Regions from separate parts of the Anaerotruncus rubiinfantis genome, predicted to be linked through region 3. Evidence: predicted binding sites of a transcription regulator. Region 3 holds the regulator's gene; each other region holds the start of a gene.
The links. Region 3 encodes NrdR, which represses ribonucleotide reductase genes. Its sites were predicted from a motif close to CACNANATNTNGTG; they were not measured.

Region 1 (4,282 bases), on a different contig from region 3:
GTCTCAACAGCCCGCCCGGCGAAATTGTAGTACCGGTGAAGATGCCGGTTACCCGCGACAAGACGGAAAGACCCCATGGAGCTTTACTGTAGCTTAATATTGGATTTCGGTATTTCATGTACAGGATAGGTGGGAGACTGAGAAACCTGGACGCCAGTTCAGGTGGAGTCACCGTTGGGATACCACTCTTGAGGTACTGAAATTCTAACCTGCGGCCGTGAATCCGGTCGGGGGACATTGTTAGGTGGGCAGTTTGACTGGGGCGGTCGCCTCCTAAAGAGTAACGGAGGCGCTCAAAGGTTGGCTCAGCATGGACGGAAACCATGCTTTTGAGTGTAAACGCGTAAGCCAGCCTAACTGCGAGAGAGACATCTCGAGCAGTAACGAAAGTTGGAGTTAGTGATCCGGTGGTATGTGAGTGGAAATGCCATCGCTCAACGGATAAAAGCTACCCTGGGGATAACAGGCTGATCTCCCCCAAGAGTCCACATCGTCGGGGAGGTTTGGCACCTCGATGTCGGCTCATCGCATCCTGGGGCTGTATTCGGTCCCAAGGGTTTGGCTGTTCGCCAATTAAAGCGGTACGCGAGCTGGGTTCAGAACGTCGTGAGACAGTTCGGTCCCTATCTGTCGTGGGCGCAGGATATTTGAAAGGAGCTGTCCCTAGTACGAGAGGACCGGGATGGACGCACCTCTGGTGCACCAGTTGTCGTGCCAACGGCACAGCTGGGCAGCTAAGTGCGGATCGGATAAACGCTGAAGGCATCTAAGCGTGAAGCCGGCCTTAAGATAAGATATCCCACTGGATAACCAGGTAAGACCCCTTGAAGACTACAAGGTTGATAGGTCACATGTGGAAGCGTGGCGACACGTGCAGCAAGGTGATACTAATCGGTCGAGGGCTTGACCAAGCGAATTTTGGTCTCGCAGGGTATGAAGTTTTCATTGTTCGATTTTGAGGGTGCGGGGCGCACGAAGGATGTGCGCAGCACACCGAATTCCAAATCCATGACCAAAGGCCATGGGTCGTCGCAGACGACACAAGCCAGGATCCAAAGGGTGGAACCCTTTGAGCGGCCGTCGGCGAAGCCGCTCCGGACAGAGTCTGGGAAGGCCGCCAATATGCGCCATTAGCTCAGTTGGTAGAGCAGCTGACTCTTAATCAGCGGGTCCCGGGTTCGAGTCCCTGATGGCGCACCAGAAAGTGAGAGGTGTGACCGGAGGGCAGAAAGCCCGGAAGGGGAAAGCACCGCATAGATAGAGGAAGCTTTTAGAAGGCATTCTGTGCCGCAGGCACACCTTATCCCGAATCCGCGGCCGAAGGCGGCGGGTCGTCGCAGACGACACCCAACGGGGGATCCAAAGGGGGGTATGTAACCCCTTTTGAACAGCCGTCGCCCGAAGGGCGCTCCGGTCCAGCAGGGCTGGGAAGGCTGTCCATGGCCCGTTGGTCAAGCGGTTAAGACACCGGCCTCTCACGCCGGTAACGCGGGTTCGATTCCCGCACGGGTCACCATTTTAATTGCATATTGGCTGGTGTTTATGACGCTGAGGTCCCACCTGTTCCCATTCCGAACACAGTAGTTAAGCTCAGCGGTGCCGAAGATACTTGGGTGGTGACGCCCTGGAAAAATAGGTCGATGCCAGCTCTTAAAAAACCGCTATTTAGCGGTTTTTTTCTTTTGTTGCAGCAATTTTCGGGTAAAATGACACAAATTGTATGGGTTGGGACAAAACTTGAAGCCATACATTGCAATCAGTCGTTTGATATGGTAGACTGAAATTGTTGATTTTATCCCGGCGCTGCCGGAGATTGGAGTTACTTATGTACATACAAAACAAAAGCATCCCCATGGTTATCATCCTGTCGATTGTCACCTGCGGCATCTATTATCTGATTTGGATGTATCAGACCTCGGAAGAAGTCAACAACACGCTTGGAGATACCAGAGACGGCCCTGGACTGGAAGTTCTGCTTACGATTGTAACTTGCGGCATTTATGGGCTTTATTGGCTCTATAAATATAATCAGAAGTTGGTGCGGCTTGGAAACAATATGGGCGTCTCCATGAGCGATAACAGTATCATCTGTCTGGTGCTGGCAATCTTTGGCCTCACGGTCGTTGCGCTTGGTATCATGCAGTCGCAAATCAATGAACTTGCGGATAAGGGCGCGGGCGGCCCTTCGAATCCGAATGGCTATTACACACAGGGCGCGCCAAAGGCACCGGAAGAGCCAACTCCGCCGGATGCCCCGTCGGCAGAATAATTTGAAAATTAGTCACCTTAAACAACCTTGCTGGAAAAGATTCGGCAAGGTTGTTTGTTTTATATGTTGTTTCCATAGATGGAAAGTGATACAATATATAGTATTACGAAATTTATATGATACATAATATAGAGATTAAGGATGGATTGACCGATGAAAATTGGAAAAAACGCAATGACGGTTCTGGAACGGCGTTACCTGATGAAGGACGAGGAAGGCAAAAATATCGAAACAGTGGAGCAGCTGTTTTGGCGTGTGGCGCGTGCCATCGCGGAAGCGGACAGGCATTTCGACTCCGCTGCCGATACCGAAGCATTGGCCGGGCGGTTCTACGAGATGATGACCAATCTCGAATTTTTGCCGAATTCCCCCACCCTGATGAACGCCGGCCGCGAGCTGGGACAGCTTTCCGCCTGCTTTGTGCTGCCCGTGGGCGATTCGATGGAAGAGATCTTTGAGGCGATCAAACAGGCCGCGCTGATTCATAAGTCCGGCGGCGGCACCGGCTTTTCCTTCTCCCGGCTGCGTCCGTCCGGATCGACGGTGCGCACCACCGGAGGCGTGGCCAGCGGCCCGATCAGCTTTATGCGGGTTTTCAACATGGCCACCGAAGCGGTCAAGCAGGGCGGCACCCGCCGTGGGGCAAATATGGGCATCCTGCGGATCGACCATCCGGATATTCTGAATTTCATCGACTGCAAAAAAGACAACGCTGATATCACCAATTTTAATATATCGGTGGGCATCACTGAAGAATTTATGCATGCGGTGCAGCATAACAACACCTTCAAGCTGGTCGACCCCAAAACCAAACAGCCGGCCGGTGAGCTGGATGCGCGTGAGGTTTTTACTAAGATTGTGGAAAGCGCATGGCGCAATGGCGAGCCGGGCATCATCTTCCTCGACCGCCTCAACCGCGACAATGTCGTCCCGAGCCAGGGGGAAATCGAAAGCACCAATCCCTGCGGGGAACAGCCGCTGCTGCCATACGAGAGCTGCAATCTCGGTTCGATCAACTTGGTCAATATGCTCAAAAAGACCGGAAAAGGCTATGCCATCGACTACAAAAAACTTGAAAAAACCGCAAGGGACGCGGTTCACTTTCTTGATAATGTGATCGATGTGAATAAGTATCCGCTCGAGGAAATCGACTTCACCACCAAGCAGACCCGCAAGATCGGCCTCGGCGTGATGGGCTGGTCGGATATGCTCGCCTATATGGGCATCCCTTATAATTCGGAAGAGGCGGTGGAATTGGCCGGAAAGGTCATGAAATTCATCACCGAAACCGGCCGCGCCGAATCGATTGAGCTGGCCAAGACACGCGGACCGTTCCCGCTCTTTAACGAAAGCATCTTTGCCGGCGGCCCGCCGCTTCGCAACGCCACCATCACCACCATCGCCCCGACTGGTACCCTTTCGATCATCGCGGGATGTTCTTCCGGGGTGGAGCCGGTATTCGCTTATGTTTTCATCCGCAACGTTATGGACGGCACCGAAATGATCGAAGTCAACCCGGTGCTTCGGGAGATGCTGGAAGAACGCGGACTCTACAGCGACGAACTGATGAAAAAGATTGCGGCGGAAGGTACGCTCGCGCATATTGAAGAAATCCCGGAGGATATCAAACGGGTATTCGTTTCGTCGCACGATGTCAGCCCGCTTTATCATGTCAAGATGCAGGCCGCGTTCCAGAAATATACCGACAACGCGGTCTCCAAAACGGTCAACTTCAAGCATGACGCGACGGTCGAGGATGTGCAGGAGGTCTATATGCTGGCCTATGAGCTCGACTGCAAGGGCGTGACCATCTACCGTGACGGCAGCCGTGACAGCCAGGTGTTGAATATCGGGTCGGTTAAGAAGGAAGGGGAAACCCCAGTTGAAACGGACCCGGAAGGCTACCCCACCAATATCCGTCCGCGTCCGCGTCCGGAGATCACCTGTGGGCTGACCGAACGGATGAAGATTGGGTGCGGCAATCTTTATGTGACGGTCAACTATGATGAAACC
Region 2 (4,282 bases), 1.6 Mb from region 3:
CATATTCGCTTTCGCCGTGGTGCTGCCCAATCAGCGCCTTGAGCGTCTCCGCCAGGCCGATGAAGCCCATCGAGAGGGTGCCGTGCTTGAGCACCTCGCCCACCTCGTCGTCCGGGCCGAGCTTGTCCGAATCAAGCCAGATACCCTGTCCCATCAGGAACGGGTAGTTACGGACCTTCTTTTTTGCCTGGATCTTGTAGCGCTCCATCAGCTGCTCGATGACAATATCAATCTTACGGTCGAGCTCTTCGAAGAAGAAGTCGATGTCGCCTTTCGAACGGATCGCGATGCGCGGGAGGTTCACCGAGGTGAAGCTGAGGTTCCCGCGCCCGTTGACAATTTCACGGGTCTTATCGTAGTAGTTGCCGATCACGCGGGTGCGGCATCCCATATAAGCAATTTCGGTTTCCGGGCGGCCGGGCCGGTAATACTGCAGGTTATACGGCGCGTCGAGGAAGGAGAAGTTCGGGAACAGCCGTTTGGCGGAAACCCGGCAGGCCAGCTTAAAGAGGTCGTAATTCGGTTCGCCGGGGTTAAAGTTAATGCCTTCCTTCACCTTGAAGATGTGGATCGGGAAGATGGCGGTTTCGCCGTTTCCAAGCCCCGCCTCGGTCGCAAGCAGCACCTTTTCAGTGACCATGCGTCCCTCTGGAGAGGTGTCGGTGCCGTAGTTGATCGAGGAGAACGGGATCTGCGCGCCGGCGCGGGAATGCATCGTATTGAGATTGTGGACCAGCGCCTCCATTGCCTGGTAGGTAGCGCGGTCTGTCTCTTTGAACGCCTCTCTGAGCGCAAACCGCTGGATCTTCTGTGCTGTCTGTTCATCCACCAGCGCGCAGAGCAGCGGCAGTTCAAAGCCGCGGTAGCCGTTGTCGTCCGCAAGCACCGGCTCCACGCCCTGCGCCTCTTTCACCTGCGCGGCAATTTCCTTCGCGCGCTCATCGGCGTTTTCGAGGTCCGCGAACAAACTGAGCGCCTTTGCAATGTTGCGCAGGTAGCTCTTGCGGTAGGTCTTGGCCACGCCCGCGGCCATGCCGTAATCAAAATTCGGGATGCTCTGGCCGCCGTGCTGGTCGTTCTGGTTCGACTGGATCGCGATGCAGGCAAGCGCGGCGTAGCTGGCGATATCGTTCGGCTCGCGCAAAAAGCCATGGCCTGTGCAGAAACCGTGCTGAAAGAGCTTCTCGATATCGATCTGGCAGCAGGTAGTGGTCAGCGTCAGAAAGTCGAGGTCGTGGATATGAATATCTCCCGCGAGATGTGCCTTGGAGTGCACCGGGTTCAGGACAAACATATGGTAGAACTGCTTGGCGCCCTCAGAACCGTACTTGAGCATGGTGCCCATCGCGGTGTCGCCGTCGATGTTGGCGTTCTCGCGCTTGATGTCGTTCTCGTTGGCGGATTTGTAGGTGAGGTCCTCATAGGTTTTCATGAGGCGGGTGTTCATATCACGCACTTTTGTCCGCTGCGCGCGGTAGAGGATGAACTCCTTTGCCGTACGGGCGTGCCCGCTCTCAACCAGGACATGCTCCACCGCGTCCTGGATCTCCTCAACCGAAGGCGTTTCATTGTGGCAGGTATTCTCCAGATAATCGGCCACCTGCTGCGCCAGGTTCTGCGCCATTTCATAATCGCTGCCGCCGAGCGCCTGCGCGGCTTTGAAGATTGCGTTTGCAATCTTGTCGATATCGAAAAGCACGCACCGCCCGTCGCGTTTCACAATGGTATTGATCATTTTGTCCCCTCCGTCAAAATCATTCAGCTCTATATTTTGTATTTTAAAACAAAAAACTATACAATATCTAGTCGCGCATTCATTGCGCAAGTATCATTTTAATGCAAAACGAGTTTTCTGTCAATGCGTAAAAGCACATTTTTTGGGGGCTATTTTTGTAGAATGCACTATATATTGTGGAATTTTTCTCCAAAAAACCGCTCCCACCGCATTACACCGGCCTTTCCGGGATCTTTTGGCGCGTGAAGAATTCACATTTGATGCGTTGCATTCCCACGGCGCTTCTGCTAAACTTGCTTATAGATCAAATGTGAAGGTGTCTGCATATGACAAAAAACCGACTGCTTGCCTTGCTGCTTGCGGCAGTGTTCCTGTTTGCTTTTTCCGGCTGCGGGGACAAAACCGCCGGCCAAATCTTCAAATACGATATCCCATCGGGCGTGCACAATCTCGACCCGCAGTTCGCCACCGATTCCACCGCTCGCATGATCATACAAAACACCTTCGAAGGGCTCTTCCGGCAGCTTCCTTCGGGGGAAATCGAGCCATGCCTTGCCGAAAGCTATGAGGTTTCCGCGGACGGGCTCACCTACACCTTTCACCTGCGCCGCGACGCCGCCTGGGGCAATGCGAAGCTGCCGCGGGCGGTTCGCGAAGCCTACAATGGGACGCCCGTGACCGCCCACGATTTTGTCTTCGCGCTTTCCCGGATGTTCAATCCCACCGCGCCCAGCCCGTTTGCCGGCTCTTTTTCCAGCATCAAAAACGCCGAGCTCATCCGGCGCGGCGCGGCGCCAATGGATTCGCTCGGCGTGCGCGCGACCGACGATTATACGCTCGAAATCACCCTCATCCGGCAGGACAGCCTTTTGCCGGAGCTGCTCGCCGCGAGTTATGCAATGCCCTGTAACGAGGATTTCTTCCGCTCGACAAAGGCCCGGTATGGACTTGACCTGAAGAGCCTGCTTTTTAACGGTCCGTTTGGCGTGACCTCCTGGGATAACGAATCGGCCGTCACGCTGCGCCAGAATGCTTTTTACAGTTCGCCCGACCCGGTAATTGCAGGGGGCGTAAACCTCTATATCCAGCCGGGATCCCCTGAAGCGCCCGCAGACCCGGTCGGACGTTTCCTTGCCGATTCCACTGACGCCTGCAAAGTCAATTACGGTGCCCTTCCGGCGGTGCTCGGCGCGGACGGGGCCTATGAATCCTTTGAAGATGTTGTGTGGGTGCTCGCCTTCAACTGCCGTGACGAAGCGCTTGCAAACGCGGAAATCCGCCGCGCGCTGGCTTACGCCATCGACCGCAAATTGTTTGACCAGTACCTGCCGGAAAACCTTCGGGTCAGCGAAATGCTGGTGCCGCCCGCGGTTTCTCTGCTTGGGGAATCCTTCCGCACCTTTGCCGGGGAGAATAGCGAGCTGCTCTACAGCCCGCATCTTGCCAAACAGAATTTTGCCTCCGGTCTGGAGGATCTGGGGCTCGAAAAGATCCCGCTTTCTGAAATCCTGGTGCCGGATACCTATAACCTCCCGCTGCTCACCGGCTTTGTCCAGCAGGGCTGGCAGAAAAACCTGGCGGTCTACACCGGGCTTGTCAAGCTTTCAGAAGCTGAGCTGCTCGCGCGGGTGGCTTCGGGCAATTATTCGGCGGCCATCCTGCCGCTTTCAGCCTCCTATTCTTCGCCTGGGGCTGTGCTCGCGGACTTTTCCTCCGCATCCACACAAAACCTCACCGGCTACGGAAACGCGGACTTTGACACGCTGCTCGCCGCAACGGCTTCTCTTTCGGGGCAGGAAGCTTACGAAGTCTACGCGCAGGCCGAGGAGATGCTGCTTTACGATGCGCCGGTCATTCCGCTTTTTTTCGAGACTTCCTACTACGCGATGGGGCCGGACGTTTCCGGCATTGAATTTTCACCGTTCCTGTCGGGCGTATACTTCAAATATGCCCGCAAAAAGTAAGCAATGCTTGACATTCCCATAAAACTGTGATAAAATCCATACGAATTTGAGAAAGAACGAGGTAATTGCACAAAACATGCGTAACTGACAGCCGCAAATCGAACAAATTATTCTGACCTGCCTTCTTCGGAGGCTTTGGTATTGTTTGTTCTGTCTGGCTGTGGAAGTTTTTGTTTTTGCAATTGCTGTGCGGCGTATCTTTACGCGCGCCGTTTTCTTTATGCAGAAAACAAATCCCTCCGGACAGGACTGTCTGGAGGGATTTTTATGTTGTTACTCAAAGCGCAAAAACTGATAAAAACTTTTGGGGCGCACACTGTTCACAATTGACCGGCTTGAGGTGCATGATCACGACCGTATCGGACTGGTCGGTGCAAACGGCGCGGGCAAATCCACCCTGCTCGGCATCCTCTATGGGGAGGAGCCATATGACGAAGGCCTGATCGAACGCCGCTGCCCGATCGCACTGATCCGGCAGTCGGGCGAGCCGGAAGGCGAGAGCGGCCGCCGGATGCAAAAGGAACTCGCGCTGATGGATTCACCGCGTATGAGCGGCGGCGAGCGGACCCGCGCGGCCATTGCG
Region 3 (4,282 bases):
TGGGTGAGCGGCAGGTCGGTCGCGATGGCGAGCAGCGTCGCAGGGTCGCAGACCGGTCTGACTGAAATGCCCGCGCGCACCACCTCGATCTTTGGCAGTGGGGAGCTTTTTCCTCCTTCGAGGATCAGAAAATCGCAGTCGGGCGCGAACGCGCAGATTTCCGAAAAGGAGAGCTCCTCCCGGTCGCGCACCATCAACAGTTTCGCATGGGAATAGATAATGGTACTGACAGCACCCGCCTGCTTGTGACGGTAGCTGTCGGTCCCGGGCAGGTCGGCGGAGAAATCGTGTCCGTCGTGCTTGATGGTCGCGACCCGAAATCCCGCTTCGGTGAGCGCTCGGACCAGCCGGACGGTGAGGGTGGTCTTGCCGGAATTTTTGACGCCGCTCACTGCGAAAAGCATGGGATGCATAAAAATTCCCCCTTAGAGCCAGACGAGCCGGACCCGGTCCCCTTGGCGCAGCCCGCCGCTTCCGGCCGGGATATCGATGAAAACGTTGCAGCCGAGCATCGATGAGATCGCGCCGGAGGAATGGTTGCCGCGCGAGACATCCACGAAGCCGTTTTTACATTGGGCGCGGATAAACCGCCGTTTGGGGCTGGGTTTTCCAAAGTCGCTCTGCATGATCCCTTCGCCGGTGCGGCAGACGAGACTTTCGTCCCGCGCGAGCCTGGAAAGCACTGGCCGCGCGAGCAGCTCGAAGGTGGCGAGCGCCGCGAACGGATTGCCAGAGAGGCAGAGCAGAGGCTTATTGTCCGCGATCGCACCGAGCATCGGCATCCCCGGCTTCATCAATAGTCTCCAGAAGAGTGTTTCAGCCCCTAGCAGCTGCAGAACTTCGTGCATGATGTCCTTTTTGCCGACCGAGACGCCGCCGGTGGTCAGTACGAGATCGGCTTCGGGCAGCGCCTCAGCGATGACGCGCGCCGCGGACGCGGATTCGTCCCGGCAGGCGGGCAGCACCTTGGGCGAGAACCCGAGTTCCTGTAGCCGCGTCTCCAAAAGATAGCGGTTGGCGTTGTAGATTTGGCCAGGACCCGCCTGTTCACCCGGCTCGATCAGCTCGCTGCCGGTGTTGAGCAGCAGAATGCGCGGCGGCGTGTAAACGCGCGTACGGGTGAACCCGAGCGATGCGAGCACCCCGATTGAAACGTAGGAAAGTTTTTCGCCGCGCCGCAGCAGCAACGTCCCCTTTTTTACATCTTCCCCCTGAAAGCAGAAGTTGTCGTGATGCCGGGCCGGATGGAAAATCCGTACAAAAGGCATGCCGTCGTCGGTATCCTCTTGGCGGATGACACAGTCGCAGCCTGCGGGAATTGCCGCGCCGGTCATAATGTTGACCGCTTCGCCCGCGCCCACATGTCCGGCAAAATAATCCCCGGCGCATTCGGTTCCGATCACCCGCAGTTTGGCAGGAGCCTCGGACGTGGCTGCCGCAACGTCGGCGGAACGCACGGCGTAACCGTCGAGCGGGGAGCGGTCAAAGGGAGGCAGATCCATCGGGGAAAAGACATCCTCCGCGAGAATCCGTCCGCGCGTCCGCTCGAGCGGCAGCTCCTCCACCCGTTCGATGGGCTGGGTCCGTTCCAGCAGGAGGCGAACCCCCTCCTCCAATTCCACACCGATGCGCATCCGCACATGCTCCTTTCTCTGGTTCTTTCCGCTGTATTTTTGATAAAACCGGCCGATATTTGTGTTCATTATGTCACAGACTCTCCAAAATATCAACTCCTTTTTAAAAACTGCAAGTGCGGCTGCAAATTTTCGAGGGGATAAGGATTTCAGAAACCTGCAAATTCCCATAGATGATGTGGTCACGATTTCAGATGCTTTCATAGAGCGTTTGGGTGATGGCGTGGCTGGCTTCGTGTGGATTTCTTTCATGCTTGGTCTGGGCATAACAGAGATTGTAAGGACTTTCCAGAAAGGAACGAAAGTCGAGCTCCGCCGGCAGAATTACGGAGGATGCGAGGAGCTCTTGGAGAGTTATTATACAATCTTAGCGGCTAAACGGGAACGGAATTTGTGAAAACAGCTTGCCAGTTTCGGAAAATAATGGTACAATGAGGACAAGTCTAATACGAATAGTATAAATATTTTCCAGCCCGTACTACAAGGGGGAATTGTACGAATGAAATGCCCATACTGCGGTTATGTGGAAAGTAAAGTTGTCGATTCGCGTCCCACCGATGAATCCGAGCGGATCCGCCGCCGACGGGAATGCCTCAAATGTGAACGGCGTTTTACAACTTATGAAATCATCGAAACAACGCCATTGGTCGTTATCAAAAAGGACAAATCGCGCGAGTCTTTCGATGCGGGCAAGCTGCTTGCGGGAATGGTGCGCGCCTGCGAAAAACGCCCGGTTTCGCTGGCGGTGTTGGAGCAGGCGGTGGGCGACATCGAGATGGTTCTGCACAACTCCCTGGAAAAAGAGGTCCCTTCCTATAAAATCGGGGAGCTTGCGATGGAAAAGTTGCGGGAGATCGACGAGGTGGCCTATGTGCGTTTCGCCTCAGTCTACCGGCAGTTTAAGGACATCGATTCGTTTATGAAGGAATTGCAGGCGATACTGGAAGCCCGTACGGGCGCACAAAAGGATAAAAACGTAGATTAAAAGCATAATATAAAAGGCCCGCTGCCAATGGCAGCGGGCCTTTTTTGCAGTCAGAAGATATTTCTGAAATTTGGTACTTCAGAATCATAGACATGGTCGATAAGCTCCTGGAGCCTGGCCACCTCGGCGGCCAGCTCACCGTAGTCCTCATATCGGGCGAGCGCGGGAAGGCGCGCCGTTGTGCTGTCGATCGCGTCGAGCGCTTCATGGTGGATATACCGCAGGAGCAGCTTTTCATTTTCCTGCCACTGGGACTGGAACTGTTCGGCCAAATGGATGATCCGAGCATTGCTTCCCTCCTCAATAGCGGCGGAAAGATCGGACAGGGAGGCTTCCATCTCATCGGTGATGCGCATCAAATGGAAAAGCCCGGCCGCGCTGACCCCAATGATCAGCGCAATGATGCAAAGCGCAATCCACAGCCGCTTCATTCGTCCGCCTCCTTTTTCTTATTCGGCGCTTCTTCCACCGGCACGATCAGATAATCCGCCTGGCGGTTGCAGGTCATAAGGAAGATATCCTTGGTATTGTAGCCGTTTTCGGTGACGGTTTTTTCGAGCCATTCATATTTCAGATTGCAGTATTTGAGCCCGCTGTCGATCACCACGCCGTCGCTGATGAGTACGACCGGAGGTGCGTCGTCTGCGGGCTGGCCCTGCAGGTTCAGCATCTTGGCGGTCACCGTCTGCGCGTCGAATTTCTGATAGACGGAAAGTTTTCCGGTTGTTTCAACGATGGCAAAAGCCACGTCACGGATATCGAAGATATTGTTCCCGCGGAGCTGCTCCATCATATCGTCGATGGTGAAACGCAGCTCCTTAAGTTCCTGCTGGTCGATTTTTCCGTCCCGGATGATGACGCGGGGCGTCCCGGAGATGAAGCGGCGCGCCTTGCGGAATTTCAATGTGATGGCGGAGATGACCACATCGAAGGAGACGAGCGTCAGGATGGGGATGATGCCTCCGATGAGCGGGACGTTGGCGTCCTCAATGGCCATCGTCGCAATGTTTGAAACGAGGATGGTGACCACCAGTTCGGACGGCTGCAGCTGACCAAGCTGGCGTTTTCCCATCAGGCGCAGGCTGACGATGATGAGCGCATAAATAATGAGCACCCGGATAAAGACGATCAACATAAAGGTAGCAGACCTCCCAATCTTAAGTCATACAAAAAATAGTGTGACCCGCCGGTACGCGGATATTCCGGCGGATGGATTGGCAATAATAATGTAAACAGCGACTTTCTATGATTGTGAGGACTGCAGATGTTTCAGAAATGGAAAAACCTGTTTGCGCCACCGCAGGCATATATTCCGCCGCAGGCAAACGATGCGCTCGAGAAAAAGCTGGAATCCAGCCTGCTCGAGAGGTTGATCGACGTGCGCGCGATGTTCCCGGATTCGGGTGATCTTGTCATCCATGAGCTCGAGGTGTGCGGCGTGCCGTGCGCAATGCTGATGTGCGAAGGCATGGTTTCAACCGCGACCTTTTCCAAAATCTTTGCCCTGCCGCTGACCACCGTAAAGCTGGAAAACCCGTCGCCGCAGGCGGTTTTTGAATGGGTGCGCCGCCAGTCGCTGATGGCGCCCGACCAGAAGGAAATCCATACCTATGCCGAACTGTTCCGGTTTATGATGTCCGGCTTTGTCGTGCTGCTCATTGAC

Region 1: the regulator NrdR is predicted to act here: its motif matches at 2,359-2,372, upstream of BN4275_RS00815 (vitamin B12-dependent ribonucleotide reductase).
Region 2: the regulator NrdR is predicted to act here: its motif matches at 1,901-1,914, upstream of BN4275_RS05740 (anaerobic ribonucleoside triphosphate reductase).

The regions. Positions count from the first base shown of each region.
Region 1 is NZ_FKLA01000006.1:112,231-116,512, reverse strand. Features, by position in the region: rRNA gene BN4275_RS00845 (23S ribosomal RNA) at 1-911, shown strand, start outside; tRNA gene BN4275_RS00835 (tRNA-Lys) at 1,125-1,200, shown strand; tRNA gene BN4275_RS00830 (tRNA-Glu) at 1,442-1,516, shown strand; rRNA gene rrf (5S ribosomal RNA) at 1,533-1,649, shown strand; gene BN4275_RS00820 (DUF4234 domain-containing protein) at 1,826-2,269, shown strand; gene BN4275_RS00815 (vitamin B12-dependent ribonucleotide reductase) at 2,423-4,282, shown strand, end outside.
Region 2 is NZ_FKLA01000009.1:92,738-97,019, forward strand. Features, by position in the region: gene BN4275_RS05740 (anaerobic ribonucleoside triphosphate reductase) at 1-1,735, opposite strand, end outside; gene BN4275_RS05745 (peptide ABC transporter substrate-binding protein) at 2,062-3,699, shown strand; gene abc-f (ribosomal protection-like ABC-F family protein) at 4,004-4,282, shown strand, end outside.
Region 3 is NZ_FKLA01000009.1:1,652,249-1,656,530, forward strand. Features, by position in the region: gene mobB (molybdopterin-guanine dinucleotide biosynthesis protein B) at 1-413, opposite strand, end outside; gene BN4275_RS13390 (molybdopterin molybdotransferase MoeA) at 426-1,703, opposite strand; gene nrdR (transcriptional regulator NrdR) at 2,134-2,619, shown strand; gene BN4275_RS13405 (DUF4363 family protein) at 2,670-3,050, opposite strand; gene BN4275_RS13410 (DUF421 domain-containing protein) at 3,047-3,754, opposite strand; gene BN4275_RS13415 (spore germination protein) at 3,884-4,282, shown strand, end outside.